2 linked regions of the Bosea sp. 685 genome follow. The protein of the gene in region 2 interacts with the protein of the main gene of each other region in a pairwise test. Links are inferred from orthologs where the notes say so. Each region holds a gene or a part of one and is shown on either strand. Other genes may lie near its edges.

Evidence for each region.
Region 1: the proteins of grxD (region 2) and RMR04_RS05430 interact in binary tests that used the Escherichia coli proteins (3 or more experiments, as listed by UniProt). The link is inferred for Bosea sp. 685 from one-to-one orthologs.

The regions. Positions count from the first base shown.
Region 1 is NZ_CP134779.1:929,116-944,656, forward strand. The notes cover bases 8,696-11,551. They hold RMR04_RS05430 (BolA family protein), read right to left. Parts: upstream 10,332-11,551; coding sequence 10,059-10,331; downstream 8,696-10,058. Other genes in these bases: RMR04_RS05420 (MFS transporter), read left to right, coding at 8,696-9,656; RMR04_RS05425 (AbrB/MazE/SpoVT family DNA-binding domain-containing protein), read left to right, coding at 9,736-9,969; RMR04_RS05435 (J domain-containing protein), read left to right, coding at 10,429-11,043; RMR04_RS05440 (methylmalonyl-CoA mutase family protein), read right to left, coding at 11,185-11,551. Outside these bases: RMR04_RS05385 (acyl-CoA synthetase), read left to right, coding at 1-973; RMR04_RS05390 (GNAT family N-acetyltransferase), read right to left, coding at 942-2,084; RMR04_RS05395 (CobW family GTP-binding protein), read right to left, coding at 2,209-3,360; RMR04_RS05400 (DMT family transporter), read right to left, coding at 3,379-4,281; RMR04_RS05405 (serine hydrolase), read right to left, coding at 4,292-5,905; RMR04_RS05410 (DMT family transporter), read left to right, coding at 6,093-6,998; RMR04_RS05415 (acetyl-CoA acetyltransferase), read left to right, coding at 7,268-8,437; more of RMR04_RS05420, read left to right, coding at 8,463-8,695; more of RMR04_RS05440, read right to left, coding at 11,552-13,191; RMR04_RS05450 (DUF1178 family protein), read right to left, coding at 14,709-15,194; grxC (glutaredoxin 3), read right to left, coding at 15,310-15,541. UniProt on the Escherichia coli protein: Transcriptional regulator that plays an important role in general stress response. Has many effects on cell morphology, cell growth and cell division. Acts by regulating the transcription of many genes, including dacA (PBP-5), dacC (PBP-6), ampC and mreB.
Region 2 is NZ_CP134779.1:461,202-476,803, reverse strand. Bases 12,686-15,602 are described here. They hold grxD (Grx4 family monothiol glutaredoxin), read right to left. Parts: upstream 14,354-15,602; coding sequence 14,018-14,353; downstream 12,686-14,017. Other genes in these bases: purL (phosphoribosylformylglycinamidine synthase subunit PurL), read right to left, coding at 14,663-15,602; RMR04_RS03310 (BolA family protein), read right to left, coding at 14,415-14,651; RMR04_RS03320 (glutathione S-transferase family protein), read left to right, coding at 13,296-13,937; RMR04_RS03325 (DUF1272 domain-containing protein), read left to right, coding at 13,002-13,250; RMR04_RS03330 (carbamoyltransferase family protein), read left to right, coding at 12,686-12,928. In the rest of the region: RMR04_RS03375 (MerR family transcriptional regulator), read left to right, coding at 1-442; RMR04_RS03370 (MFS transporter), read right to left, coding at 538-1,758; RMR04_RS03365 (aromatic amino acid exporter YddG), read left to right, coding at 1,984-2,841; RMR04_RS03360 (TIGR02302 family protein), read right to left, coding at 3,095-5,776; lysA (diaminopimelate decarboxylase), read right to left, coding at 5,908-7,197; LPS translocon maturation chaperone LptM, read right to left, coding at 7,429-7,695; argH (argininosuccinate lyase), read right to left, coding at 7,894-9,285; thiol:disulfide interchange protein TlpA, read left to right, coding at 9,317-9,946; RMR04_RS03335 (hypothetical protein), read left to right, coding at 10,122-11,126; more of RMR04_RS03330, read left to right, coding at 11,198-12,685. UniProt on the Escherichia coli protein: Monothiol glutaredoxin involved in the biogenesis of iron-sulfur clusters.

The sequences.
Region 1 (15,541 bases), 480 kb from region 2 along the record:
GGGCGTGCAGATGCCGCATGAATTCCTGCCGCAACCGGGCGATCTCGCCTGGACCCCGGCCGATTGGGCCTGGGCCGGCGGCTTGCTCAACATGCTGTTGCCCAGCTTGCATTTCGGCGTCGCCGTCGTGGCGCGGCCGGTAACGCGCTTCGAGCCGGAGGAGGCCTATCGCCTGATCGCCGATCTCGGCATCCGCAACGCCTTCGTGCCGCCGACTGCGCTCAGGATGCTGCGCAGCGTCGACAGGCCGCGCGAGCGCTTCGCGCTCAGGCTGCGCACGATCGCTTCGGCCGGGGAGGCATTGGGCGCCGAGACCCTGGCCTGGGGACGCGAAGCATTGGGGCTCACCGTCAACGAGGCCTATGGCCAGACCGAGTGCAATCTCGTGCTCGCCTCCTGCGCTGCGATCGGCGTCAGCCGGCCGGGCAGCATCGGCAAGGCGGTGCCGGGTCATGACGTTGCGATCATCCGCCCCGACGGCTCCGTCTGCGCGGCCGATGAGGAGGGCCAGATCGCGGTCAGGCGGCCCGACCCGGTGATGTTCCTGGGTTATTGGCGCAAGCCCGAGGCGACGGCAGAAAAATTCATCGGCGACTGGATGACGACCGGCGATCAGGGCGTGCAGGATGCGGAAGGCTATGTCCGCTTCATCGGTCGCGACGACGACGTCATCACCTCGTCGGGCTATCGCATCGGGCCGGGCGAGATCGAGGATTGCCTGCTGAAGCATGAGGCGGTGTCGCTTGCGGCTGTCGTCGGCAAGCCCGATGCGCTCAGGACCGAGATCGTCAAGGCCTTCGTCGTGTTGAAAGCCGGCCGCGAGCCGTCCGAGGCGCTCGCCGCCGAGCTTCAGGCCTTCGTGCGCAAGCGGCTTTCCGCGCATGAATATCCGCGCGAGATCGCGTTTCGCGACGAGTTGCCGCTCACCACCACCGGCAAGATCATCCGGCGGCTCTTGCGGGCGGAAGCCTGAGGCCGCGCCGCAGCGCCGCGCGCGCCCGGCCGGCGAGATCGCGTGGCTTGCCTGTGGTCCGAGGCGAAAGCCGCACTTCGCCGAAACTAACGGCGTCCGCTCCGCTGGTTGGCGGCTTCGGCTGCAGGATCGTCCGGTCCGGCGCCGCTTGCCGCATCAGTGCGAACAGGACTTGCCCGGGAAAGAAGGGCGCTTCGCTCTCGTCGCGCGCGGCCATGTAGAGCCAACCGTCCTTCGCCCGCCCGATGACCAGCGCACCGGCGATCGGCCGTCCGTCCAGCGTCAGCAAGGCGACGCGGCACTGCCTGGAGCGGGCAAGCGCCCGCGTCATCGCGCGCAGGAAGCCGACCTCGCGGGTGTCTTGCAAAACCGCCTTGCCGGCGCGGCCTTTCGGGCCGGAAGCCTCCATTGCCAGCAGGATCTCGACCGCGTCGCGCAGTTCTATGCGCGATGTGGCTTCGACCAGTTCGAGTTTGCCGCGCCGCGCCAAAGCGTGCTGCATCGCCTCGATATCATTGGGCGTCGGTACGCCATGTCGCCGCGGAATCGGCAGGTTCGCAGGGCTCAAGGTCGTGCTCAACCTGAGCGTTTCGGCCGCGCGCCGGATCGGTGCGATCAGGGGGCCTGCCATGTCGATCTGGCGCAGAACGAGCCCGCGCCCCTCCAGCACCCAGCCCTGGCGCAGGCTCAGCACGGCTGCGAGGACCGCTTGCGCCTGTGCGGCGTCGAGCAATGGCGCGCCATTGAAGATGCGCGGATCGGAGAAGCCGATCAATTCGTCGGGCACGAAGAGCCGGTTGCGTGGAAAGCAGGGGATCAGGCCGAGAAGGCGTCGCTGCGAGGAACCAGTTGGTGCCTGCCAGGCGAGCAGCACCGCGACGTCGCGGAAGGCGATGAGGTGTTGGGCTGCCGCGAGCGCGAAATCCGGCTCGAAGAACAGATTGGGCTCGAGCGCCCGCGCGGCGAGCTCCGTCCAGGCCTGCCTGATCTCGCCGCAGGCGGAGAGCAGGCGGATCTCGGTCGTGATGGCCGCGTCCGGGGTCCGGCCCGGTGCGGCATAGGCTGTGGAGCTGTCCGGGGAGACGCCCTTCAAAGCGATGATCTGGTTCATCCGATCCTGCCCGCCGCTGTGCTGGATCGTTCCGGCGCGGGCTTGTACCGGAACGGCACGGCGCGACGTCGGGAGCGATCCCTGGCGGTGAGGATTTCAAGAACGGGGCCGTAAGGCTCCCGTCTCAGGCCGTGACGTTGCGGCCGGGGGTGGAAGCCCTGGTGTGACTTGTCTGCCCGAGAAAGGCGGCCCAGAGCCGCTCCACCACGCTTGGGTCGATATCTTTGACAATGAGCACGAGCCGGGAGCGATGGTCGGCATCCGGCCAGGCCTCGAGCATGAGCGGCGGGTGCAGGATCTGCTGGACGGCATGGACCAGCATGGGCTGCCCGGGATGCTCGGCGAGGTTCACCAGCCCCTTCAAGCGCAGCAGCTTTGGGCCATGCGTCGAGCGCAGCAGGGTCCAGAACAGATCGAAGGTCGCCTGCGCGATCGGCGCATCGGCTGTGAGCGCGAAGGCGCGGATGCTGGCGTCATGCCGGTTCACATCGTGATGGTCATGCCCGTGATGATGGTGATGGCCGTGTCCGTGATGGTCGTCATGAGCATGGCCGACATGAGCATGGTCCTGGCCATGATGGTGATCGGCCTCGCCCAGGGCCTCATCGGCAAGCCATTGCCGTAGCATCTGCGGGCGCTCGGCGAGATCGTAGAGGCCGGAGCCGACGAGCGCCTTCGCCGCTGCATCCGGCTTCAGCAGGGTGATGCCCGGGTTGAGTGCGGCCAGCCTGTCGCGCAGAGGCGCGAGTTCGGCCTCGTCGGGGGCGAGGTCGGCCTTGGTCAGGATGAGGCGGTCGGCCGCGACGACCTGCTTCACCGCTTCCTCATGGGCGTCGAGCGTCGCCATGCCGTTGACGGCGTCGACCAGCGTCACCACGCCGTCGAGCTTGAAGCGCATGGCGAGATAGGGGTGGTTGATCAGCACGTTCAGGATCGGCGCGGGGTCGGCGAGGCCTGTCGTCTCGATCACCACGCGCTGGAACGGCGCGATCCGGCCATTGTCCCGGCGGCGCAGCAGATCCTCCAGCGTGCCGATGAGATCGTCGCGGATCGTGCAGCAGAGGCAGCCGGAGGCGAGCAGGATCATGTTCTCCTCGACGCCCTCGATCATCAGGTGGTCGAGGCCGACCTCGCCGAATTCATTGACGATGACGACGGTCTCGGAGAGCGCCTCGTCCTTGAGCAGGCGGTTCAGCAGCGTCGTCTTGCCCGCCCCGAGGAAGCCGGTCAGCAGGGTCAGCGCGATTGGCGTGGGTCTGGTGTCGGGGCCGGTCATGCGTCTGGGCTTCTGGCTTCAGGCAGGCGCCAAGGGGCGTCGCTTTTGTTCTAGTATTACATTAGCCATGATCGCGGCCACGACAAGGGTGCCGCCGGCATATTGCAGGGTGCCGAGACGCTCGCCGAGCATGAGGGCAGCGACCGCGACTGCGAAGACTGGCTCGGCGCAAAAGGCGAGGCCGGCATTTCCGGGAGCGACGCGCATCAGCGCCAGGACCTGGAGCAGGAAGCCGATCAGGTAGCCGCCGATCGTCACCGCGACCGCGGCGGGCGCGAGCGCCAGCGCGCCGGGCGAAAGGAAGCCGCCCGTGATGGTGAGGATGCCAGCGGCGATCGGCAGAATCATCAGATGTGACCAGAACAGCCTGGGTAGCAGCGGGGTGGCGGGGCTGGCGTTGGCAGCGAAGAACTGTGTCGCGGCGAGCACGCTTGCCGCCAGAGCCAGGGCGAGCCCGCGCGGGTCGAGGCCGTGCAGGTCCGGCCCGACCACCAGCGCGACCCCGGCAAAGGCGAGCAAGGCCACCGCCAGCCGGTCCGGGCTGAAGCGGGCCGAGGTGAGCAGGGGCTCGGCCAGGATGATCAGGATCGGGAAAGTGTAGAAAACGACGGCAGCGACGCTGACCGGGACGAAGGCGACCGACGAGAGATAGGCGCAGCCGACCCCGGCGCTGGCGAAGCCGAACAGGGCCAGCGCCCGGCGCTCGCCGCGCGGCACGGCGAGCGAGGCGCGCCAGAGCAGGGCGGCCAGGCTGGCGAGCGCCAACATCAGGAAGACGCGGTAGAACACCAGCAGCGGCCCGCTCAGGCCGGCTTGCCCGGCGATCTGGGCGCTGACGATATTGGTACCGTATGCGGCCGCCGAGCCGAGGGCGAAGAGGAACCCGTGCTGCCTGGCGGCGCGGTCGCGATCGGCGGTCAAGACATCCTGCTCAGGCGTCGTCGTTCGGCTTGGGCTTGGGTGCAGGCGTAGCCTTGGTCTTCGCCGGCGGCTTGGCGGGCTGGAGTTTGGCTGCGGTTGGGCCGGGCTTGGCCTTTTCCGCCTCGCTCTTGGGGTCGGTCTTGCTGTCGCTTTTGGGTTTGGCGAGCAGGGGCTTGGCCGGCGGGCGGCCCGCCGCCCTGATGCCGGCAGCTGCACCGGGGCGCAGGCTCGAGGCCGTCGCCTTGCCCGGCTGCACGGCGCCCTGGAGCTTGAGAGGTCCGGCCTGGAAGGCGTCGGCCGGCGGTTGTGCTGCGCCACCCGTCGGCGCGAAGGCGGTGGTCGCTCCCGGGATGCCGCCATTGCTGGAGGCCGTGCGGGGCCGCGTGTCGCTGAACAGGCCCGGCGTGCCGCCGCCGAACAGGCTGGCTGCGACAGGCTTGTCGGGCGCGATCACGGGTGCCGCGCCGCGCGCGAACTGGCTGTCGGGCCGGCCCGTGGCATTGGCTGCGAGCGGGGCGGAGGCAGAACCCGCCGTGCGGCCGAAGGCGACGGGAACGGGCGTGGTCTCGGCGCGCGGGCCCAGTACGATGCGGCCTGACGGTGCCCGCGACGCCATGGCGCCGGTTGCGCGCGGCTGCGGGCTCATGGCCAGGAAGCGGTCGCCGGCGCCATCGGCGTTGCCGCCGACCCCGCCTGCCGTCGTCAGGGCGGAGATCGGCCCGGAAACGTCGACATCATCGGCCAGAGCCGCTCCGCCGCCCTTGCGGCGGACATCGTCGCAGATATTGGGCGCGCGGGTTCCGCTGGCGGGAAGGGAGGCGACGTCGTAGCCGAGCCCGCCCCATTTGCCGAAGCCTTCATCCAGCAGCTGCGCGGCCTTCACGGTGCGCTCGGCGCCCGAGAGCGCGCCCAGCACAACCGCGATCAAGGTGCGGCCGCCGCGCGTCGCGGTTGCGACCACATTGAAGCCCGAGGCGCAGACGAAGCCGGTCTTCATGCCGTTGATGCCGGAATAGCGGCCGACGAGCCCGTTGGTGTTGTTCAGCACCTGCTTGCCGAGCTGGACCGAGGCGGTGTTCCAGTAGTCGGCGTAATCCGGGAATTCGCGCATCAGCGCCATGGCGAGGATGGCGAGATCGCGCGCGCTGACCTGCTGGTCGGGGCTGTGCCAGCCATTGGGATTGACGAAATGGGTGTCGCGCATGCCCAGCCGCGCAGCTTCCGCATTCATCATGCCGACAAAGGTCTCGACATTGCCGCCGACGCCCTCGGCGACGACATAAGCGATGTCGTTGGCCGATTTGACCAGCATGATGCGCAAGGCGTTGTCGAGCGTGATCTCCTGCCCGGCCTTGATATAGACTTTGACGCGCGGCTGGCTGGCCGCAAGCTTCGAGACCGGGATCGCGGTCTCCAGGCCGAGCCGCCGATCACGCACGGCCTTCAGGGCGAGATAGGTCGTCATCATCTTAGTCGTCGAAGCCGGGTGCCAGGCCTGGCTCGGATTCTCGGCGGAGAGAACCGCGCCGCTCGATGCGTCGATCACGAGGCTGGTGCCAGCCGCTGCGGGGCCAGTGAGAACAAGGCCAAAGGCGAGGACGGCGGCAAGGCGGGATGAGATCATCGTGCGGTCTTGAACCTGTGGGGACGCGGAGACGGAGACTGGCGGGTTCAACGCGACGCGTGCGGCATTTTCGAGACGGCGGAGTTTTTTGTCCGCCCGCAGACGCATACCTACCCGGAGCGGAGCGATTTGCCTAGTCGCGGCCAGGGGTCCAAAAGGCCTCTGCCCTTGTGATGGATTAAGCCGCGTGAGCCTCGCCCTTCTCTGGATTCCCGCGACGATCGCGGCCTCTCTCCTGCAGACCGCGCGCAACCTGACGCAGCGCTCGCTGACCGACATCATCGGCGTCGTCGGCGCAACGCAGGTGCGCTTCCTGTTCGGCCTGCCCTTCGCGCTGCTGTTCCTGGTTTTGGTCTGCCTCGTCACGGCCCGGCTGCCGCCGGCGATCGACGGCAAGGTGCTTGCCTTCGCGCTCGGCGGCGCGCTGGCGCAGATCGCCGCGACCGCGCTGATGCTGGCAGCGATGCGCACGCATTCCTTCGCCGTAACCACCGCCTACACCAAGACCGAGCCGGTGCAGGTGGCGATCTTCGGGGCGCTGCTGCTGGGCGATCCGCTTGGCTGGGGGAAGTTCTCAGCGATCATCGTCGCGACGATCGGCGTCATCGTCGTGTCCTGGAAGCCCGGCCAGAAACTGACGGCTGCCGGCATGCGCCCGGCTGTGCTCGGCATCGGCTCGGGAGCCTTCTTCGCGCTGTCGGCGATCGGCTTTCGTGGCGCGATCCAGGCCTTGCCGGAGGGCGGCTTCTTCATCCGCGCCACGACGATCCTGGCGCTTGGCCTGACGCTCCAGACCGTGCTGCTGACGCTCTACATGCTGGTCGCGAACCGCCCGGCCCTGGTCATGAGCCTGCGCAACTGGCGCCGTTCGCTCTCGGCGGGCTTTCTGGGCGCTGCCGCCTCGCAATGCTGGTTCCTCGGCTTCTCGCTGACCAGCGCCGCGAATGTTCGCACGCTTGCGCTGATCGAAGTGCCGCTGGCGCAGATCGCCTCGCGCCGCATCTTCGCGGAAGGCACGAGCCGCCGCGAGCTCATGGGAATGGCGCTGATCGTTCTCGGCGTCGGGGCGCTGTTGTTGCTGGCGATTTCCTAAGGGCTTCGTTCCGATTTTAATCGGCAATGAGACGATAAAACCCGTTTCTGGAGCGGTTTCCGATCCAATTGGATCGTTCAACAGCTCCAGCTCTTTGTTTTGACGTGTTTTCTTCACGCGAACCGGTGTCCACTTCGCTCGAAAACCCGTCTCGAGGTCCGCATCGTGGCCCCTCTTTCCGTGCACGGTAGAAATGCGCTTCTGCCGGCTTGCAGGGTGCGCTTGCGAAGCGCAATTAGACTGAAAAGCTGGTTTTTAGGGAGAATGTCATGAGCGCTGCGATCGTCGGCTGGGCCCATACGCCGTTCGGCAAGCAGGATGCCGAGACCATTGAAAGCCTGATCGTGCGGGTCGCCATTGATGCGCTGGTCGATGCCGGGATCACGGCCGACCAGGTCGATGAGATCGTGCTCGGGCACTACAATGCCGGCTTCTCCGCGCAGGATTTCACCGCTTCGCTCGTGCTGCAGGCCGATCCGGCGCTGCGCTTCAAGCCGACCACCCGCGTCGAGAACGCCTGCGCCACCGGTTCCGCCGCCGTGCATCAGGGCGCCCGCGCGATCAGGGCCGGCGACGCCAAGATCGTGCTCGTCGTCGGTGTCGAGCAGATGACCAAGACGCCCTCCGCCGATATCGGCAAGTTTCTGTTGAAGGCCTCCTATCTCAAGGAGGAGGGCGAGACGACCGGCGGCTTCGCCGGCGTCTTCGGCCAGATCGCGGCCGCCTATTTCCAGCGCCATGGCGACCAGTCGGACGCGCTGGCGATGATCGCCGCCAAGAACCACAAGAACGGCGTCGAGAACCCCTATGCGCAGATGCGCAAGGATTTGGGCTACGCTTTCTGTCGCGAGGAGAGCGAGAAGAACCCTTACGTCGCCGGTCCGTTGAAGCGCACGGATTGCTCGCTGGTCTCTGACGGCGCGGCAGCCATCGTGCTGGCCGATACGGAGACCGCGATGGGCATGCGCCGCGCCGTCGGTTTCCGCGGCATGGCCCATGTCCAGGACTTCCTGCCGCTGTCGCGGCGCGACATCCTGAAGTTCGAAGGCTGCACCGTGGCCTGGAAGCAGGCGCTGGCGCAGGCTGGCGTCACGCTCGACGATCTCTCCTTCGTCGAGACGCATGACTGCTTCACCATCGCCGAACTCATCGAATATGAGGCGATGGGCCTGACCCGGGAAGGCGACGGCGCGCGCGCCATCAAGGAAGGCTGGACCCAGAAGGACGGCAAGCTGCCGGTCAATGTCTCCGGCGGTCTCAAGGCCAAGGGCCATCCGATCGGCGCGACCGGCGTCTCGATGCATGTGCTGAGCGCGATGCAGCTCGTCGGCGAGGCGCCGGAGGGCATGCAGGTGCATGACGCCAAGCTAGGCGGCATCTTCAACATGGGCGGTGCGGCGGTCGCCAACTACGTCTCGGTGCTCGAGCGGATCAAGTGAGGCAGCCGATGCGTCGGTTCGTCCCGTGACCGTCTTCTTCGCGCTGCTGCCGGCCTATTTCCTCTCGATCTTCTACCGGTCGTTCCTGAGCGTCATCGCCAATCCGGTGATGGCGGACTTAGGGATAGGGCCGCGTGAACTCGGCTTTCTCGGTGCGGCCTGGTTCATCGCCTTCGCGGTCTCGCAATTTCCGATCGGCTGGGCGCTCGACCGGCTTGGGCCGCGGCGAACCGTCTCGGTCGCGATGGCGGTCGGCTCGGTCGGCGCCTTTCTCTTCGCCATGGCGAGCAATGCCCTGGCGGGGACGTTCGCCATGGCGCTGATCGGCATCGGTTGCGCGCCGATCTTCATGGCTTCGCTGTTCCTGTTCGCACGAACGGCGGAGCCGGCGCGCTTCGCCTTCCTGACTTCGGTGCTGATCGGCCTCGGCTCGCTCGGCAATATCCTCGCGGCGGGGCCGCTGGCGGTCGCTTCGGCGCATTATGGCTGGCGGACGGCGATGCTGGCGGTGGCGGCCTGCTTCCTGATAGCGACGCTGCTGGCCGCTATGCTGCTGCGCGATCCGCCACGGGCCGAAAGCGCGTCCGGCAAGGCTGAGGGCCTGGTCGAGGGGCTTGCCAGTATCCTGCGATTGCGGCCGCTCTGGTTGCTCGCACCGATCACCCTGATCGGCTACGCCATCGTGGCGACGGCACGGGGCTTGTGGATCGCTCCCTTCATGGGCGACGTCCATGGTTTCGACGCCATCACCGCCGGCAATGCCGCGACCGCGATGGCGCTTGCGATGGTCGGCGGCGCCTTCCTCTATGGCGGGCTCGAAAAGGCGGTCGGGCGGGTCAAGCCGCTGGTGCTCTGGGGCACGGTCGCGACGGCGGTCGCCTTCGCCTTGCTGGCGCTGATAGGAGCCTCCTCGGCTGCGCTGGCCGTCGTGCTGTTCTCGGCGATCGGGGCTGTCGGCTTCACCTATGCGGTCCTGATGGCGCATGCGCGCATCTTTTTGCCTGCCCATCTGCTCGGGCGCGGCATGACGGCGGTGAACTTCCTGTTCATCTCGGGCGCGGCTCTGCTCCAGTCCGGCTCGGGCTGGTTCATCGCGACGCAGCGCGCCTCAGGCTTTGACGCGGCCACGACCTTCGCCAACCTGCATTGGGGGTTTGCAGCGCTGCTGCTCGGGGCTGCCGTGGTCTACGCGTTCACCCCGGAGCGGGCGGAGAGCTGAGAGCTTCCAAGCGGGCGTGGGTTTGTGTGGGAGATGGTGAGGTATTACCTTCCTGATGGTTGGTAATACAGAGGCTGCCATGGCAACGACTGTCACAAGCAAGGGCCAGGTCACGATCCCGAAGCCGGTGCGCGATCGGCTCGGCATCGTTCCGGGCAGCGCTGTCGATTTCCGGATGGAGGCCGATGGCAGGGTCGTGCTGCTCAAGGTGGCGCACGCGGCGAGCGAGAGCCTGATCGACAAATGGCGCGGCAGCGCCGGACCGGGCCTGAGCACGGACGAAATCATGGCCATGACGCGCGGCGAGTTGTGACGGCAACACTTGTCGAGCTAAAGCGTTATCGAAGTTATTTTCCATCGGTCAGGCTGATCACGCCCTGAAAGCGCGGCCAGAGGGCGGTGTCACGCCTCGCCGGGACCGCGCGCCACGATCGCCAACGCATGCACGCCATCCGCCAATTCCTGCGCCAATGCGGCGTTGACCATGCGGTGACGCTCCAATCGGCTCTTGCCGGAAAAGGCTTCTGATACGATATCAACCCTGAAATGCGTCTCGCCACCTTCGCGCCAACCACCATGGCCCTGATGCTGGTGCGATTCATCGATCACCTTCAAGCGCTGCGGCGACAAGGCGCTTTCCAGCTTCTTGGTAATCCGTTCAGCCATTGCGGTCATGATCGCGACATTCTTCCGGTCGTCATAGGGGGGATTGGCTGGTGCATGTTGCGCCGCACTTGCCGGTTCCGATTGCGCGTCTCATAACCGTTCGAGCATGAACTTCAACTCACGCCTTTTCGACCGTATCAGGATTGGCCCTTCCGAGGCGGAAGCGGTCGAGGAATCCGATGCGCACCGCTGCGACCATGCCGGCTGTTCCCGGGTGGGCGAATTCCGCGCGCCCCAGGGGCGTGGCCGCGAGGGTAAGTTCTTCCTGTTCTGCATGGAGCATGTGAAGGCCTACAACGCGACCTATAATTATTTCGCCGGCATGGATGACGAGGCGCTGGCCGCCTACGCCAAGCAGGAGGAGATCGGCCATCGGCCGACATGGAAGCTCGGCGTCAACTCCAAGGCGGCGCGGATGGCGCAGCGCGGGCGCGTGGCGGGTGGCGGTGAGGCCGATGTGCAGGACGGCTTCAACATCTTCGGCTCCCGGCGCGCCCAGGAGGCGGCCAATCCGGAACCGCGCGTCGGCGTCGTTGCCAGGAAGGCGCTCGAGGCTCTCAACCTTGACATCACGGCCGATTCCGCCGCGATCAAGGCGCGCTACAAGGAACTGGTGAAGCGCTTCCACCCCGACGCCAATGGCGGCGACCGCTCGCGGGAAGGCACGCTTCAGGAGATCCTGAAGGCCTATCAGCAATTGAAGACGGTAGGGATGGTTTAGGGTGTCATCCCGTGCGCGCTGCGGCACGAAGTGACGCGGCGCAGACACGGGACCGCGCGACGAGAAGGCGCCCTGTCCTGAAAACGGTCCCGCATCTGCGCAGCAGCATTGCATGCTGCAGCGCGTGCGAGATGACAGGAGCTACCGCCCCTTCGCCGCCAGCCCCGCGACATCGGCAATAATGCCGTCGAGCGCGAAATCCTTCGGCGTGTAGACCGCGGCCACCCCCATATTGCGCAGGGCGTTCTCGTCATCGGGCGGGATGATGCCGCCGACCACGACGGGGGTGGTCATGCCCGCGACGCGCAGGCGCGCCGTGACGTCACGCACCAGCGGCAGATGCGAGCCCGAGAGGATCGACAGGCCGATGATGTCGGCGTCGGTCTCCTGGGCCTGCGCCACGATCTCCTCGGGCGTCTGGCGGATGCCGCCATAGCTCACCGCCATGCCGGCGTCGCGGGCGCGCACGGAGATCTGCTCGGCACCGTTGGAATGGCCGTCGAGCCCCGGCTTGCCGACAAGGAAGCGCGGCGGGCGGCCGAGCTTTTCGGTGGCGCGGGCGACCGCTGCCTTGACCGTGGCGAGGCCTGCATCGTCGCCGAGCTTGGTCGTGTCCACGCCTGTCGGGGCGCGGTACTCGCCAAAGATCTCGCGCAGGGTCTGGGCCCATTCGCCGGTGGTGACGCCGGCCTTGGCGCAGGCGATCGAGGCCGGCATGACATTGCGCGTTTCCTTCGCCGCGGAGGCCAGTTCCGCCAGCGCGGCTTCCGCAGCCTTGGCGTCGCGGGCCGAGCGCCAGGCCTTGAGCCGGCCGACCGCCTCCAACTCGACCGAATCCGGCACGGTCACGACATTGCCTTCGCCGGCCGAGAGCGGGGAGGGCTCGCTATTGGTGAATTTGTTGACGCCGATGACGATCTGCTCGCCGCGCTCGATCGCCTCGATCCGGCGGGCGCCGTTCTCGACCAGCGCTTGCTTCATATAGCCGGTTTCGATCGCCGCCAGCGCGCCGCCCATGTCGTCGATCTTCGCCAGCTCCTCGAGCGCTGCCGCCTTGAGATCGGCGACCTTGGCGTCGATCACGGTTGAGCCGTCGAAGATGTCGCCGAATTCGAGCAGGTCGGTCTCATAAGCCAGCACCTGCTGCATGCGCAGCGACCATTGCTGGTCGAAGGGGCGCGGCAATCCCAGCGCCTCGTTCCAGGCCGGGAGCTGAACGGCCCGGGCGCGCGCCTTCTTGGAAAGCGTCACGGCCAGCATCTCGATCAGGATGCGGTAGACGTTGTTTTCGGGCTGGGGCTCGGTCAGGCCCAGCGAATTGACCTGCACGCCATAGCGGAAGCGGCGCATCGCCTCATCCGCGACGCCATAGCGGCCAAGCGTGATCTCGTCCCAGAGCTCGACGAAAGCCCGCATCTTGCAGAGCTCGGTGACGAAGCGCATGCCGGCATTGACGAAGAACGAGATGCGCCCGACGACCTCGGGGAACTCCTCGGCCGAGACCTCCGGCCGGGCGCGGATCGAATCCAGCAGCGCGATCGCGGTCGCCAGCGCGAAGGAGAGTTCCTGCACCGGCGAGGCGCCGGCCTCCTGCAGATGGTAGGAGCAGACATTGGTCGGGTTCCATTTCGGCAATTCTCGGGCCGTGAACACGACGATGTCGGTGGTGAGCGCCATCGAGGGGCGCGGCGGGAAGACATAGGTGCCGCGCGAGAGGTATTCCTTGACGAGATCGTTCTGGGTCGTGCCCTGCAAGGCGTTACGGGCCGCGCCCTGCTCATCGGCCACCGCGATATAGAGCGAGAGCAGCCAGGCCGCCGTCGCGTTGATCGTCATCGAGGTGTTCATCTGCGCGAGCGGGATATCGGCGAACAACGCCCGCATATCGCCGAGATGGCTGATCGGCACGCCGACCTTGCCGACCTCGCCGCGCGCCAGCACATGGTCGGGATCGTAGCCGGTCTGCGTCGGCAGGTCGAAGGCGACGGAGAGGCCGGTCTGCCCCTTGGCGAGGTTGTTGCGGTAGAGCCTGTTGGATTCCGAGGCGTCGGAATGGCCCGCATAGGTGCGGAAGATCCAAGGTTTGTCGCGTGGCGTGGGCTTGTCGCGCTGCGCCGTCTGCTGGCCGTCGGGCTTCGTCGCGGTCATGGCGTTTCCCCGTATTGCAGAGCAATCTGAATGTTGCACTGCGGCGAAGATAGCGCCAGAGCCGCGGCGATGTCCCCCTCGACGTTAGGCGGACGAAAATTTGGCGCGGGCGCGTCCGGTTTTCATGGAAACGCGCTGCCTCCCGGTGTCCTGCCCAAAATCCGCGCCGGCCAGAGGCCGAGCGCTTATCGCGGCGAAAGACTGCTTTTGATCTCGGAGGATGACGGCAGAAGCGCCGCCAGGCGCCGGTCGACCTTGGGAGGAGCGACGAAAGCGCGCTTGAGCTTGGGCAGATCGAGATCGAGCGGCCGGTCCGGCGGCAGCCGCACATTCTTGACCAGCATCACCGCGGGGGTATCGAGCGCGAGCGTCTTGGGCGCGGGCGCCTCGAACGCAGGCGTCTTGGGTGCGAAGGCCAGCGGCGCGGATGCGAAGGAGGTGGAAGCGACGGGCGTGGCCGTTGCAACAGGCGCCGGCGCGGAGGCTTCCGCCACCTGGAATGCCGGCTCCTCGATGCGCCGCCGCTCGGGCCGCTCGCCCTTCACGTAGAAGGCGTTGCCGCCGGCGACCGTCATGTAGTGCATGTTGGTGTAGCCGAAGCGCAGCCCGGCTGTGTGGAAATGCTTGGCCGATCCGATCGTCTCGTTGCGGCGGCCGTTGAGGATGTCCTCGGCGATGGCCTCGATCTTCGGCAGGGTCTTCTCCGTCATCGGGCGCGTCAGGACGCCGGAGGCGAACTGGCGCGGAGCCCCGACCACGCCGCAGATCGTCTCAGGGTATCGCGGCGATTCGATCCGGTTCATCACGACCGTGCCGACGCCGAGCAGGCCCGATTCGCTCGACCGGTTCGATTCGAAATACATGGCCCGGACCAGGCAGTCCTTTTCGCGAGGATCGGCCTTCGCCAGGGCGACGGCGCGCTTGCGCGCGGCAGCCGGCTCCTTCGTCGCCGGCGCGGTGACCGCAGCCGTCTCGACGGGCGAGAGGCTGCAGGCGCCCAGAGCCGGAGCCAGCAGCGAAATCAGAAGCGGGATCGATCTACTGCCGCGGCGGGCAACTCCGTGGGAGCGGAGACCATGTGCAGCAATTGCGATCCGCTTCATGCGGTAACTCCTGGGTTCGGGATCCTGAATTGCCGTATGCGGCGCAGCGGGATCGCGGGCAAGGAAACCCATAACCCTTAACAGAAAGTTAATCCGGAAAGGAAGGGCAGAGGCAGGAAAGGGAGTTCCGGCGGCGCTTTCTTCCGACGATAATTTCGCTAAGATATTATTATCAAACGAAAATACTGAAGCTCGGAGCGGCGGGATTTCGTCCGCTCTGCCGTGTATGCCGCGTTGGAAAGGCGAGACATTCCTGCCAGTGAGAAGCGCCGAGCCGGCTGCCATGGCTGCCGCTTCACCGGAAACCGATCGCGGGCCGAGTTCTGGATAACGGCGTGGCCCCCCTGACAACCGACCGGCCTCCGGAGCGCTTTTTGACCAAAGCCGATCGCCGTTGTGGGCTTGTCGCGCGCTTCAATTCCCCGCGCGGGGCAGGCGAGGCAGGGGCATGAACTCGACGCCCTCTTCATGCAGCATCCTGGCGTCGTCGGGTGTCGCCTCGCCATAGATGGCGCGGCCGTCGCTCTCGCCGTGATGGATCTTGATCGCCTCCTCGGCGAAGCGCTTGCCGACATTCTCGGCGTTCTCGGCGACATGCTTGTGCAGGGCCACAAGCATCTCCCGGAAGGCGATCTCCTTCTCGCCCATCAGGGCGACCGGAGCCGGCGCGGCGGGGGGCTCCGTCGTGGCGGCTGCAACGTCGGTTCCATCCGCGCGAATCTGCGACGCACGATCGGTCCGCGCGACATTTGGCGCCATGATCGCGCGCTCGACCTTCGGGCTGTCGCAGACCGGGCAGGACACAAGCCCGCGCTGCGCCTGGTCCTCGAAGCTCGCCGAGGTCGAGAACCAGCTTTCGAAGTCGTGGGCGTTGTCGCAGATGAGGGCGTAACGGATCATGTCAGTGCGAGGGACCGGTGCTGAATTCCATCCCCAGCACGTAAGCCCTTACGAGCCCTTTGCAAGCGGCCTCTCTTGGCAAGTGGCTTTCCCGCCAAGTGGCCCAGCTTGCGCCTCACGCCGCGAGCAGCTTGTCGAGCTCTCCGCGCGAGTCGAGCGCGTGCAGATCGTCGGAACCGCCGACATGGGTGGTGCCGATGAAGATCTGCGGCACCGAGGTGCGCCCGCGCGCCTTGGCCGTCATCGCCTGGCGCAGCTCCGGCTTGCCGTCGACATCGATTTCCTCGAAGGCGACGCCCTTCTTGCTCAGCAGCGCCTTTGCCGACTGGCAATAGGGGCACCAGGAG
Region 2 (15,602 bases):
CCGGCTAAAGGCCGAGCCCACTCTCGAGGCGCGTGTCGACCAGGCCCTGACCTGGCTCGCCGAGGATGGCGCCGTCCTCTCGGACGCGCTCATCGCCCTGCTCGCCGGGCTGGAAGCCGAAGGCCCGGCCATCCTGGTCGTCGACATGGTCGAGCAGGGACTGGACCAGGCCACGCAGGAGGCCGTGATCGCCCATCTGCGCCGCCGTGGCTCAAGCGGGAGGCCGCTCTTCCTGCTCACGCGCTCCTGCGCGATCCTGGATCTCGCTGCCATTGGCCCCGACGAGGCGATCATCCTCTGCCCCGCCAATCACAGCCCACCGAGCCGTGTCGCCCCCTATCCCGGTGCACCGGGCTATGAGGCCGTCGCGACCTGCCTGGCCTCGCCCGAGGTGCGGGCGCGGACGGAGGGCGTCATCGCCTGGCGGCCGCAGGTGGCGTGATGCCCGTGCCTTGCCATCTCATCGGCGCGTTGATCAGCCTCTCGGCGACATCCGTGCCGGCGCGCCGCCGCGCTCCGGGCCCGTGAATTGCCCCATCAAGACGACGATGATGCAACCGCCGGCCGGGCCCGCGGCAGGAACATGGCGAGCAGCCCGACAGCCGGCAACCAGGCGCAGAGCCCGAACACCCTGACGATGCCGATCTGGTCGGCGAGCGCGCCGATCCCCGCCGCAGCGATGCCGCCCAGACCGAAGGAGAGGCCGTAGAACAGCCCGCCGACGAGGCCGATGCGGTGCGGCACGAGGTCGATCGCATAGATCAGGATCGCCGAGAAGGCGCTCGCCATGATGAAGCTGATGACGACGCTGAGCGCGCCGGTCCAGAACAGATCGGCATAGGGCAGGATCAGCGCGAAGGGCAGCGAGCCCAGGATCGAGAGCCAGATCACACGGTAGCGGCCGATCCTGTCGCCGATCATGCCGCCGACGATCACACCGAGCGCGCCGACGACGAGATAGAGGAACAGCATGATCTGCGAGAGCTGGATCTCGATGCCGAAGCGCTCGATCAGGTAGAAGGTGTAATAGGAGCTGAAAGCCGAGGTGTAGCCGTTCTTCGACATCAGCAGCACGATCAGCATCGTCATCGCCAGGATGACCTTCGCCTTCGGCAGGCCGTGGCTGGCGCTCTCCTCGACATGGTCCTTGGAGGATTTCTGGTCGCGGCGCAGCGCCGAATAGCGCGCGCCAAGCCAGCCCATCACCAGCATGGCGACAAGTACCACCCCGGAGAACCAGGACAGGCTTTCCTGCCCGCGCGGCACCACGATGGCCGCGGCCAGCAGCGGGCCGGTTGCGTAGCCGACATGGCCGCCGACCTGGAACACGCCCTGCGCCAGCCCCTGCCGGCCAGCCGCCGCATGGCGCGCCATGCGCGTCGCCTCGGGGTGGAACACGGCGGACCCCAACCCGATCAGCGCAGCCCCGACCAGCACGACCGCATAGCTGTGCGCATGGGAGAGCAGCAGCAGCCCGGCCAGCGTTCCGCACATGCCGGCGACCATCGCATAGGGCCAGGGCTTGCGGTCGGTGACGTAGCCGAGCAGCGGCTGCAGCAGCGACGACGTCACCTGGAAGGCCAGCGTGATGAAGCCGACCTGGAGGAAGTCGAGCCGGTAGGCTTCCTTGATCAGCGGATACAGCGCCGGGATCATCGACTGCACGAGGTCGTTCAGCAGATGGGCCAGGCTCAGCGCCAGCAGCACCGGAAGCAACGGGCGCCGCGCAGCAGCAGTGGGCATCGGGATCGTGGCCATGACTGACGCATGATCCCACGCGGGGGCGCGGTCAACATTCCGGCGCGGCGCTCAGAGCATGGCGCCTATCGCGCCCAGGCCGTGCTGCGGTGCAAAAAAGCCGTCTTCGGCAAGCCCCCATCAGCATTTGCCGCCCCATCGGCATTTGCCGCCGAAACTGATATCGCGGGCGCAAGATTCCTTCGATCCGCAGCCAAGTCCTGCCCAGCCAAGTCCCGCCGAACCATGACCTCCCGCAGCGCCACCTTCATCGGCTTCATCGCCATCCTGCTCTGGTCGACGCTGGCGCTGTTCGCCGCCATGTCCGGCCGGGTGCCGCCGTTCCAGCTTGTCGGCATGACCTTCGTCATCGGCGGGCTGCTGATCCTTTCGATCGCCGCAGCGCGCGGGACGCTGCGCCGCGTCATGCCGACTCCGGCCTCCTTCGCACTCGGACTCTACGGACCCTTCGGCGACACGGCGCTCTATTATGCCGCGATGAAAACCGCGCCGGCGGCCGAGGCCAATCTGATCCATTATCTCTGGCCGCTGCTGATCGTGCTGTTTGCAGCCCTGCTGCCGGGCGGCCGCTTGAAGCCGCGCCACCTCATCGGCGCACTGATCGGGCTCGCAGCGACCGCTTTGCTGATCTCGGGCGGCCTCGGCACCGGCGGCGGCATCTCGCTCGGCCATGGACTGGCGGCGCTCGGCGCTTTCGTTTGGGCAAGCTATTCCGTGGTCTCGCGCCGCTTCAGCACCGTGCCCTCCGAGAGTCTCAGCATCACCATGCTCGGTTGCGCGATCCCCGCCTTCGCCTGCCATTTCGCCTTCGAGACGACCCTGTGGTCGCTGACATCAGTCGAATGGGGCGGCGTGCTCGGGCTCGGCCTCGGCGCGATCGGGCTTGCCTTCGTCGTCTGGGACATCGGCATGAAGAAGGGCGATGTCGCCCTGCTCGGCGTCGCCTCCTACGCCGCCCCGGTGCTCTCGACGATCATTCTGGTGATCGCCGGTTATGCACCCGCAAGCTGGCTCTTGGCGGCGTCCTGCCTGCTGATCGTGGTCGGGGCGCTGGTGGCAAGCTGGGGACGGCGCCCCACTTGAGAGAAGCGCACGGGGAACCCCCTCCGGGAGGGAGAGGGCAGGGTGAGGGGTAGGCCGTTTGACGCTTGATCTCGACCTCACCGTTGCTTTGCCGTGAGATCGACACTGCGCTGGTTCAGGGGCCTACACATCAACCCTGCCCCTCTCACTGAACTCGGGCCTGCCCGAGTTCAGCACTCAGAGTGTCGAAGTCGGGTAGACCCGACTTCGATGCAGGAGAGGGGTTCCCCGCGCTTCACGATTCCGGAAGAGCTCAATTCCGCCTGAGCAGGCGCTCCAGATAATCGAGTTCCTCGCTCGGCCGCGACGGGTCGCCGAGACGCCGCCTCAACTCGTCCAGGATGCGGCGCGCGCGCTGTGTCGCGCTCTCATCGGCGCCGGGTACGCGGACACGACCATCGGCCCAGTCGCGCTGGCGCTGCGGCCGGCCCAGCGGATCCTCGCGGCCGCGCTGCTGCGCCGAAGGGCGTCCGGCCGGACGGCCATCGGGCTCGCCGAAGGCGCCCTCGGTGCCGTCACCCTCGCCGGGCTGGCCCTGCATCTGCTGGGCGAGGTTCTGGCCGCCCTTGCGCAGGGCTTCCAGGGCACGCCCTTGCGAGTCGAGCGCGCCTTCGCCCTGGCCCTGGCCGAGCTGGCCCTCGGCCTCGCGCATCGCGTCTTCGGCCTCGCCGAGCTCGCTCTGGCTGGGGGCGCCCATGCCTTGCATGCGCCGCTGCAATTCCTGCAGACGCTCGCGCAGGGCCTGCTGGCGCTCGGACAGGCTCTGGCCTTGTCCCTGCCCCTGCTGGCCCTCGCCGTCCTGTCCCTCTTCGCCTTCGCCCTGGTCGCCGGGTTGTTGGCCAGGCTGCTGGCCACGCTGCCCGCGCTGGCCCTGTTGTCCTTGCTGGCGTTGTCCCTGACCGGGGCGCGCCTGCTGCTGGCCAGGGCGCTGCCCGCGCTGGGTCCGGTTCTGGCGCTGCTGCTCCTGCTGATAGGTCTCGTCGCGCAGTCCCTGCTGCTCGCGCGTCATCTTGTCGAGCTCGCCCAGCGCCTGGTTCATCTCGCGCTGGCGCTGGTCCTGCTGGCCGGGGCGCGCCATCTGGAGATTGTTGAGCATCTGGTTGAGCTCTTCCATCAGGCGCTGCGCCTCGGCCATGTCGCCGCGCTTCGAGAGTTCCTCGATACGGTTGAGCATGTTCTGCAGGTCGCGCGGCGTCACAGAGCGGAAATTCTCCGGCAGCTGCGCCGATTTCTGATCGCCATTCTGCTGCTGGCGCTGCATCTGCTCGGCGAGCTGGCGCATGAAGCGGTCCATCGCCCGCCGCATCTCCTCGGTGAGCTTCTTGATCTCCTCCTCGGAGGCGCCGCGCTCGAGCGCCTGCTGGAGGTTTTCCTGCGCCGCCCGCAAGGCGCGCTCAGCGTCGGACAGGTCGCCATCCTCGAGCTGCAGCGCCATCGCCCACATCAGGTCGGCGACGTCGCGCAATTGGTCGTCGCTGGCCGAACGGCGCAGCCGCTCGGCGATCATCCGCATGCCGAGATAGACGCCGGTCTCCTTCAGGAACAGCTCGGGCTCGATCAGCAGCGCGTCCATGGCGAGCTGGACCTTGCTCCGGGTCTCGATATCCATGACCAGCTTGCGGCGCTGTTCGACCAGGGACTTGGCGAGCGGCTTGGTGAAGGTGCGTTGCGGCAGCGTGACCTCGACCGGCTCGCTGCGCCCCTCCTGGCCGGCATCATCGCGCGCGACCAGCGTCATCCTGACCTTGGCGCCAGCCCAGGGATGAGCCGAGAAATCGACCGTGCTCTTCATCTCCTCCTCGCCGGTCGGCGAAGAGGGTGTGCTGAGCGACTGCTTGGGCGGCTCGACCAGCGAACGCCCGACCGAGGGTGGGCCGGGCCGCGAGACCAGAACCTCGACCGAGGCGACGCCGTAATCATCCTTGGCGCGGTAGCTCAGCCCGAGCCCGCCGCTCTGCGCGCCCGTGATCGGCTTGGGCGGCTCGATGAAGCTGATCTCCGGCGGCTGGTCGGGTACGGCATTGAGATGCAGCGTCGTATTGGGGGCGCCGCTGCCGGTGAGCCGCAGCGTGCCGTTGCCGGCCAACGTATAGCGCTTCTCCAGCACAGCAGGAGCGTTCCCCGCCGCCGGCTTCGCCTCCTTGGCGTCGGCCGCGGGCAGCGCGTCGAGCCGGCCCGTGGTCGCGACATCCATGCCCGACTTGCCGGCGATGCGGACGACGACGACGGATTTCTCGGGCGCGCTGAAATTGGGGCTCGCCAGCTTGGCGAAGTCGATCAGGATCGGCGGCAGGCGCGTATAGGCCGGCGGATCGATCCAGGCGTCGATGCGGGTGGCGGGCGCGGCCGAGGCCGACCCGCGCCAGTCGAAGGCAGCATTGAGGCGCGGCCCAGCCTCGTGGCCGGCGACGAAGAAGGCGGTGATCGCCGCGAGCAGCGGGACGGCGCGCAAGGCAAGGCGGTCGCGCCCGGCCATGAGCGGATGCGGGGCCGCGAGCTTGAGCCCGGCGACCTGCCGGCTCTGGCGCTCGACATGTAGCTTCCACAACGCCTGCGAGACCGGGTCGCCCGAGCCGACGGCAAGGCTATCCTCCAGCGAGGAGGCCGGGCGATGGCCGCCCTCGAGCGAATGGTCGAGCCGCGAAAGCCCGTCGCGCCGGGTCGGCAGCGGCATCGTCGCGACATGCCACAGGCTCGCCGCCAGACCCGCAAGGAACAGGATGACGCCGAGCGCGCGGCCCTGCCAGGGCAGCAGCGTCCACAGGCCAAACCATGAGAGCGCCAGGAAGGCGAGGATGATGCCGACCGCCAGCCAAAGCCGCGGCCAGGCCCGCTCCCAACCGAGCGAAAGCCGTGAGGCGGTCGTGAGCCGGCCGAGCCGCTGCCGGATGCCCTCGATCGGATCAGACGCCTTGCGGCGCTCAGCCTCATTCATGCCGTCGCTCCGAGCTGCCTGCGCACCATCCTGAACCTTCGCCACTCGACACACGCTAACACGTGAATGTGGCAAGGCCAGAGCGAAGGCGCGCCGCCCACAGGGGCCTCAGCGCATCGTGATCGACGGGCTCAGGCCAGCCAGGGCGGTGCACGATCCGTGCCGAGAAGCTCCTCATAGCTCTGGCGCGGCCGGGTCACCGCGAATTGCCCGCCTTTCACCAACACTTCCGGAACGAGCAGGCGCTGGTTGTAGGTCGAGGCCATGCTGGCGCCATAGGCGCCGGCGGTCATGAAGGCGATCAAATCGTCGGGCTTCTGCGCGGCCAGGACGCGCCCGGTCGTGAAGGTGTCACCTGATTCGCAGACCGGTCCGACCACGTCATAAGCGATGCGGCTTGCATCCGCAGCCGGCTCGGACACCGGCCAGATCTCGTGATAGGCCTCGTACATCGCCGGCCGCATCAGGTCGTTCATCGCGGCGTCGACCACCAGGAACTGCTTGGTCGGACGCGGATTGAGATACAAGACCCGCGTCAGCAGGATGCCGGCATTGCCGACGATCAGGCGGCCCGGCTCGAAGCCGAGCTCGACATCGAGCCCCTTGGTGACCCGTCCGACCATGGCGGCATAGGCTTCGATCAGATCGGGACCGTAGTCGAAATCCTTCGGAATCTCGTAAGGGATGCCGAGCCCGCCGCCAAGATCGAGCCGCTCGACGCGGTGGCCCTCACTGCGCAGGCTTCCGACCAGCGTCGCCATCTTGATATAGGCCGCCTCGAATGAATCGGTCTCGCGGATCTGGCTGCCGATATGGAGCGCGAGCCCCATCATCCTGACGCCTGGTATATTGGCGGCGCGGGCATAAAGCCTGCCGACCTCCTCGAAGGAGACGCCGAACTTGTTCTCGGACGAGCCCGTGGTGATCTTGGCATGGCCGCCGGCGCCGATATCGGGATTGACCCTAAACACCGCCTCCTGACGCCTGCCGAGCGAGGCCGCGACGCGCGAAAGCAGATCGAGCTCGCCCTCGGTCTCGATATTGACCTGATAGATTCCGGCCCCAACCGCGAAGCGCAGTTCGCTCTCGCTCTTGCCGACGCCGGAGAAGACGATCTTCTCGGGCGGGAAGCCGGCGGCGAGCGCCTTGCGGACCTCGCCCTCTGATACCGTATCGACCCCGGCCCCGAGCGCGGCCAGCGTCTTCAGCACGCCGAGATTGCCGTTGGCCTTCAACGCATAGAAGACATGGGCCACTCCGGCCGGAGCATTCGCCTTAACGGCGGCCGCGAACAGGCGGTAATGCCGCTCGATCGTGGCGGAGGAATAGACATAGACCGGCGTGCCGACCTCGGCCGCGATCTGCCTGAGATCGACATCCTCGGCGAAAAGCGAGCCGTCGCGATAGTTGAAATGATGCATGGGGCGCTCAGTGCCTGTTCGAGAATGCCGATGGCCCTCGCCAAGGAGCTATTCCGGCCGGAATAGCATCTCGAAGCGCGAGGGCTCGCGTTTCAAAAGCTTCGTTTTAGAGCAGGATGCGAAAAAGTGGGAACCGGTTCTTCGCGTCGATCCTGCTCTAACTCTTTGATGAGAGACGGATTCAGATCTCGGACGGGATCACTTCGTGATGCCGTCTGACATCATCCGGCTCTAGAGAATCGGATCGAGCGCGAAGCTCTTTTCCGGAATCGTGAAGTTCCGGTCCGCTTTCGGCGGCTTGCCGAATGGCGCGCCACCGGCCTGGACCTCGGCTTGCTGCTGCTCATCCCCACCGATGTCGCGGTCGGGCAAGTCGAGTGCGCTCGTCGCCTTCGGCGGCGCCTCCAACGGCCCCCTGCGGCCGCAGGCGGTCAAGGCAAGTCCGAGCAAGCCGGCCAGAACGATGGCGCGGCCCAATTTCAGGCTGGAATGCGGCACGAAAGGAAACCCTCGGACGAAGCGTGGTGGAGACTGTAGCGAATGGAGCAACCTGTTGCGAGCTTTTGAAGGCGCTGCAACCTCATTCTCGGGCGCAACCCTCGGGTCCGGCCTTTTTGGCCGGCCCAGGGAGAGGCTCCGCGCAGGCCAGGCCACCTGGCGGAGAAGCCAAGGCCAAGCCCGAGCCTGACGATTTCGTCAGCCGCGCTCCTTCGCAAGCCGCCTGAGCCAGGACTTCGCCTGCCGGCGGACATTGACCGGAGCCGTACCGCCATAGCTGACGCGGCTTTTCACCGACTGCGTCACGCCAAGCACGGCGAAGACCGCCTCCGTGATCTTGGGCTCGGCCTCCTGCATCTCGGCGAGCGTCAGTTTTTCCAACCCGACGCCCTTGGCTGAAGCGATGCCGACGAGCCGGCCGGTGACGTGATGTGCGTCGCGGAACGGCATCTTGAGCACGCGAACGAGCCAGTCGGCGAGGTCGGTCGCGGTGGCGTAGCCTAGCCCGGCCGCCTTCTTCATCACCTTCAGGTCCGGTTCCATGTCGCGCACCATGCCGGCCATGGCGGCAAGGCAGAGCGAGAGCGTCTGGAGGGCGTCGAAGGTCCCTTCCTTGTCCTCCTGCATGTCCTTGGAATAGGTCAGCGGCAGGCCCTTCATCATCGTCAGCATGGCTTGCAGCGCACCGAAAACCCGGCCCGCCTTGCCGCGAACCAGCTCGGCGGCATCGGGATTGCGCTTTTGCGGCATGATCGAGGAGCCGGTCGAGAACTTGTCGGAGAGCTTGACGAAGCCGAATTGCGGCGTCGCCCAAAGCACGATCTCCTCGGCGAGCCGCGAGAGATGCATGGCGCAGATCGAGGCTGCCGACAAAGTCTCGAGCACGAAATCGCGATCCGAGACCGAATCGAGCGAATTCGCCGTCGGGCGGTCGAAGTCGAGCGCCTTCGCGGTCATATGGCGGTCGATCGGGAAGGAGGTGCCCGCAAGCGCCGCAGCCCCCAGCGGGCACTCGTTGAGGCGCTGACGCGCATCGCGGACGCGGCCGCGATCGCGCGACAGCATCTCGACATAGGCCAGCAGGTGATGGCCGAAAGTGACCGGCTGAGCCGATTGCAGATGGGTGAAGCCCGGCATCACCGCGCCGGAATGGAGATCGGCCTTCTCGGCCAAGGCGAGCTGGAGATCGGCCATCTGCTCGTCGATGGCGTCGAGCGTGTCGCGGACCCAGAGCCGCATATCGGTCGCGACCTGGTCGTTGCGCGAGCGCGCTGTGTGCAGACGGCCAGCCGCGGCGCCGATCCTGTCCTTCAGGCTCGACTCGACATTCATATGGACGTCCTCAAGCGCGCGCGAGAACGTGAAGCTCCCCGCCTCGATCTCGCCCTCGACGCTCTTGAGTCCGGCGCTGATGGCGGCCACATCGTCCTTGGTCAGGATGCCGGTCTCGCCCAGCATCGCCGCATGCGCGAGCGAGCCTCGGATATCCTGCCGCCACAGGCGCTTGTCGAAATCGATGGAGGCGTTGATCTCCTCCATGATGGCGTCGGGACCCGTGGCGAAACGCCCACCCCACATGCGATTGCTCACGGCGGTCTTTCCTGATTTCAAAGGACGTATGATGACGTCTGGAACGAAGATAGGTCTGGCCCTCGGGGTCGTGGCGGCGCTCGGCCTCGCGGGCATGGCGGCCTTCTACTCCGGCCAGGGCCGTGCCGGCAATTCCGCTTCTTGCGGCGCAGCAGCGGCGCGGGCGGCGAAGATGCAGCCTTTGGCGCAGGGCGAGGTCGCCGCCGTCGAGGTTCGGACGAGCCCGCAGCCGGCACCCGATCTCGCCTTCGAAGGCCCCGACGGTCAGCCGACGACGCTCGCGGCCTTCAGGGGCAAGACCGTGCTCGTCAATCTCTGGGCGACCTGGTGCGCGCCCTGCCTCAAGGAGATGCCGGCGCTCGACGCCCTGCAGGGCGCATTTGGTGGGCCTGATTTCGCGGTGGTCGCGATCAACATCGACACGCGCAATCTCGACAAGCCGAAATCCTGGCTCGCCGAGAACAAGGTCACGCGCCTGCCCTATTACGCCGACGCCCAGGCCAAGGTCTTCCAGGACCTGCGCGCTGCGCGGAAGATCGAAGGCATGCCGGTGAGCCTGCTGGTCGATCCGCAAGGGTGCGAACTCGGCATGATCCAGGGGCCGGCGGAGTGGGCGAGCGCCGATGCCAAGGCGCTGATCGCCGCTGCCATGGGGCGCTGAATAAAGCGGCTTCGACACGGATAGCGCAGCCGGTTCGCTTATCCGCAGACGGCAAGGCAGGCATCCGCTTGCCTTGCTGTTCGAGTTGTGATCGACCGATCATAATCCAAGGCTAATCACGACTGCAGTTCATCTGCGGGAGCGCGCGCTCATCGATGACTGGTGGAGGATAAAATTGCTGAATTCTAACAAAAACTATTTCAACCATAGCGCTCAGCGCTACGTTGCCGCGCTGTTCGTGGCATTTGCTGTCGGCTTCGGAGCTTGCCCGAACGCCCTCGCTCAAGATCGACAGGCCATCGCCGGCACCAGCGTCTCGCTCGTCGCGCCAAAAGGCTTCGTCCCGGCGACCGGCTTCGCGGGCCTTGCAAACCAGGCCACGCAGGCAAGCGTCCTGATCATGGAAATGCCGGCAGTCGCCCACCCCCAGCTCGTTCCGCTGTTCTCCGACATGGCGACGGCCAAGACCAACTTCGCCAAGCAGAATATCGCCATCGCCAGCATCGACGAAGTGGCCACCGCGGGCGGCGACAAGGCGCCGGTGATCAGCGGAACGCAGACCGCCGGCGGCGCTCGCCTCGACAAATGGATCGGCCTGTTCAAGGGGGAGAAGACCGTGATGGTCACGGTCCAGGCTCCGCAGGCCGCGAAGCTCGGGCATGCCACGATCCTGGCCCTGATGTCGTCGGTCTCGCTCGGCAAGGAGCCGACGCTGGCGGAAAGGCTCGCCGTCCTCCCCTTCACCCTCACACCGGCCGAACCGTTCCGGGTCGTCGATACGATCGCCGGCTCCGGCGTGCTGATGACGGCCGGCGAACTCAATACCGATCCCGCCGGCAAACAGCCGCTGCTGATCGTCGCCTACCAGCTCTCCGCCCCGACGGCAGCGAGCACGCTCGAAGCGACGGCGGAAGCTACGCTGAGACAGACGCGCGATTACCGGACAGCCAAGATCACGGCCCGCGAGCGCACCCGCTTCGCCGGCACCGACGGGTTGTTGCTGTCAGGCACATTCGACCATGCCAATGGGACCACCAAACGGTTCGTGCAGTATATGGCGTTCGACCCCAAGGGCCGCTTCCTCCGCATGATCGCCTCAGCCGACGACGCCAGCTTCGAAAAGCTGCAGCCGACGATCGCGGCGATTGCCGGCAGCGTGGCCTTCGCGGCCGGACAATAGGCCGGCAGCGGTAGCGTGGACCGCTTGCATCGATTGCCTCCCGCTTGCAGCTGCGCCATACGCTGCCGGCCATGACCTACACTATCGGCCTCGCCACCACCTTCCACGACCCTGCCCTCGCCATCATCGGCCCCGATGGCGAGGTCGTCTTCGCCGAGGCGACCGAGCGCTATCTGCAATATAAGCGCGCTCCCAATTGCGAGCCGGATTCCGTGCAGCGCATGGAAGGGCTGCTCAAGCGCTATGTCCCCGCGGACGCCGAGGTCCGGATCGCCACGAGCTGGAGCGAGGATTTCACCGGCTTCCTCGACCAAATGAGCCGCGCCGGCTCCTTCTCGCTCGACGCCCTGCTCAAGCTCTCGCCCGAACTCAACCGCTCGCTGGTGCCCGAGCGCACCGAGCGCGCGCTGATCGCCTCGCTGCATCTGGGCCAGCAGCGCGCGGGCCTCGGCACGCTGCTCGGGCTCGACCGCGCTTTCGGCAAGGCCAATGTCACCGGCCTGACGCGCTACGACCACCATCTCAGCCACGCCGCCTATGCCTGCTGGTCCTCGCCCTTCACCGACGCTGCCTGCCTGATCGTCGACGGCATGGGCGAGACCGGGGCTTCGGCAATATTCGCACTCGCGGACGGCAAGATCACCGAGGTGAAGCGCCATCGCGGACGTGAGTCGATCGGCTTCTATTTCGGCCTCGTCACCGACCTTGCCGGCTTCGACCAGGCCAAGGGCGAGGAATGGAAGATCATGGGGCTCGCGCCCTATGGCAGAGCCGACGCCGCGCTGATGGCGCTGCTGCGCCGGCTCTACCGGGTCGATGGCCACAAGCTCTCCTTCGCGGATGCCGCGACGGTGCGCGAGGTCAGCGCCGAGATCCTGGCGCTGCGCCCGACCGATGCGCTCGATCAGGGCTGGGCCGATCTCGCCCGCTGCGGCCAGGACGTCTTCGCCGAGATGATGGAGGCGCTGCTCTCCGAAACCGCCGCGCTGGTACCGGCAGAGAATCTCGTGCTCGCCGGCGGCTGCGCGCTGAACTCCTCCTTCAACGGCAAGATCGTCGGACGCCACGGCTTCGCCCGCGTCCATGTCCCATCCGCGCCGGCCGATGACGGCAACGCGATCGGTGCGGCCTGGCTCGCCCATGCGCAGGCCAATCCGGACTGGCGCGCGCCTGAGGGCCCGCAATCGCCCTATCTCGGCTCGACCGTCTCGACCGAGCCGCTGGAGCGCATGGCGGCCTGGGAGCCGCGCCTGAGAAAGCTTGACCCCAACGAGGTCGCCCCCCTCACCGCGCAATTGCTAGCCGAGGGCAAGCTGATCGGCTGGGTCCAGGGCAAGGCCGAGTTCGGCCCGCGCTCGCTCGGCAACCGTTCGATCCTGGCCGATCCGCGCCCTGCCAACGCCAAGGACCTGCTCAACGCCAAGGTGAAATATCGCGAAGCCTTCCGCCCCTTCGCGCCCTCGATCCTGGCCGAGCACGGGCCGGACTGGTTCGAGAACTACCAGGACGCGCCCTATATGGAGCGCACATTGGTTTGGAAGCGGGCTGTGCGCGCTCGCGTGCCGGCCGTGGTCCACGAGGATGCGACCGGCCGGCTCCAGAGCGTCACGGTGGAGCGCAATCCGCGCTATCACGCGCTGATCCAGGCCTTCCATGCGCTGACCGGCGTGCCGGTGGTGCTGAACACCTCCTTCAACATCATGGGCAAGCCGATCCTGCACACGGCGGAGGACGCGATCCTGATGTTCTATACGAGCGGCCTCGACGCGCTGGTGGTAGAGGACTGGCTTCTGGTGAAGTGATCCAACCCATCAGCAAGAAGCGTTGGCAGACAGCCGCGACTGGCCGCATTCTCCGCGCAAGAAGGAGATAGCCATGCTACAACTGCGCCCGAACTGCGAATGCTGCGACCGCGACCTGGCGCCTAACGCGCGCGACGCGATGATCTGCACCTTCGAATGCACCTTCTGCGCGGACTGTGCCGATACGCGCTTCCAGGGCGCCTGCCCGAATTGCGGCGGCGAACTGGTGCGCCGGCCGGTCAGGCCAGCAAGCAAGCTGGAGACATATCCGGCCTCGCAGGAGCGCGTGAGGAAGCCGCATCCGGAATGCGCGGCGGCTTGAACGGCACCTGCATATGGGGATGATCGATCGGGCAAGGAGCGCGCAATGACGTCCGCACCCGTCCTCTATGGCGCGCCCTACAGTGTTTATGTCCGGGCAGTCCGGTTGGCGCTCGAAGAAAAGGGTGTGCCGTATCGGCTGGAGCCGATCGATGTCTTTGCCGAAACCGGGCCGCCGGCTGCCTTGCTCGAGAGGCAACCTTTCGGCCGCATACCCGCCTTCGAGCATGACGGCTTCAAGCTGTACGAGGCGGGAGCGATCGAGCGCTATGTCGATGAGGCGTTTCCGGGACCGGCCCTGCAGCCCTCCGCTCCGCGCGAGCGGGCCAGGGTCAATCAGGTGATCAGCATCCTCGACTCATACGCCTACCGCACTCTGGTCTGGGATATCTATGTGGAGCGCGTGTCCAATCCGAGGAAGGGCCGTTCGCCCGACGAGGCACGCATCCAGGCGGCACTGCCGAAAGCCCGGCTCTGCCTGCGCGCCATCGGCGATCTGATGGATGGCGGCCCCTGCCTCGCCGGCGCCGTGCTCACATCGGCCGATCTGCATGCCGCGCCGATGTTCGCTTATTTCACGCTGGCGCCGGAAGCCGACCAGTTGCTCGCTGATGAGCCAGCGATCAAGGCCTGGTGGGCGGGAATGAACCAAAGGCCCGCCATGCATGCAACTGCGCCGCCAGCCTGAAGGGCCCTGCGGCTTGGAGAGCGCCAGTAGCCTGCCGCGCGCAGGCGAGAGGCGGGCCTTGGTGGGCCGAGAACGAGCCCTCAGCTCGCCTGCTTGACCGTGATGCCCTTCTCCTCGAAGAGCGTCTGGAGTTCGCCGGCCTGGAACATCTCGCGGGTGATGTCGCAGCCGCCGATGAACTCGCCCTTGACGTAGAGCTGCGGGATCGTCGGCCAGTTCGAATAGGCCTTGATGCCTTCGCGGATTTCCTGGTCCTCAAGCACGTTGACGCCCTTATAGGGCACCCCGAGATAGCCGAGGATCTGCGCGACCTGGCCGGAAAAGCCGCACATCGGGAATTGCGGCGTGCCCTTCATGAAGACCACGACATCGTTGGACTTCACTTCGGCATCGATGCGGGCGTTGACGTCGCTCATGATCTGATCTCCTGAGGCGGGTTCAAGGCCCGCTGGCAAGGACTGCTGGAATGGTCTTGCTCTAATTCTGGGGAAGCGAAGTCGTCAGCGCAAGGGCGTGCAGCACGCCGCCCATGTTTCCCTTGAGCGCGGCATAGACCATCTGGTGCTGCTGCACCCGGCTCTTGCCGGCAAAGGCCGACGAGGTCACGGTCGCCGCGTAATGGTCGCCGTCACCAGCGAGATCCTTGATCTCGACGGTGGCGTCGGGCAACGCCGCCTTGATCATCGCCTCGATATCATGCGCATCCATCGCCATCGTGGCTCTCCTCAGGCGGCTTGGCCTGCCATATAGGCAGGCAGCCAGGTTTCATGCGCGGATTTCAGGGCCGCAACCGCGATCGCCGCCTCGCCGGGAAGGGCAAGCGCATCCCCGCCGGTCTTGCCGAGCGCGAGTGCGGAAACGCCGGCCGCCTTGAGCTCGGCAAGCACCCCGACGGCCGAAGCCGCCGGCACCGTGACAAGATAGCGCGCCTGATCCTCGCCGAAGAGCACGGCATGGGCAGGGCCATCCGGCAGGGCGTCGATCGTCGCCCCGACGCTGCCCGCCATCGCCATCTCGGCCAGCGCGACGGCAAGGCCGCCATCCGACAGGTCATGGCAGGCAGTGACGCGCTGGGCGGTGATCAGCGCCCGCACGGCATCGCCATTCCTGCGCTCGATCGCGAGATCGACCGGCGGCGGCGCGCCCTCTTCCCGCCCGCAGATTGTGGCGAGATAAGCCGACTGGCCAAGCCAGCCCGAGGTCTCGCCGACCAGGATGATGGTCTCGCCCGCGGCCTTGAAGGCGACGGTCGCATGCTTGGTCACATCCGCCAGCACGCCGACGCCGCCGATGGTCGGGGTCGGCAGGATCGAGACGCCATTGGTCTCGTTGTAGAGCGAGACATTGCCGGAAACGACCGGGAAATCGAGCGCCTTGCAGGCGGCCCCGATGCCCCGGATAGCACCGACGAGCTGGCCCATCACCTCGGGGCGCTCGGGATTGCCGAAATTCAGGTTGTCGGTGATGGCGAGCGGCGTCGCGCCCACGGCAGTGAGGTTGCGCCAGGCTTCGGCCACCGCCTGCTTGCCGCCCTCGAACGGATCGGCTTCGCAATAGCGCGGCGTCACATCGGCCGTCATGGCGAGGCCCTTGGGCCCGTCCTCGATGCGGATCAGGCCGGAATCGCCGCCGGGCGTGATCACCGAATTACCCAGGATCAGCGTG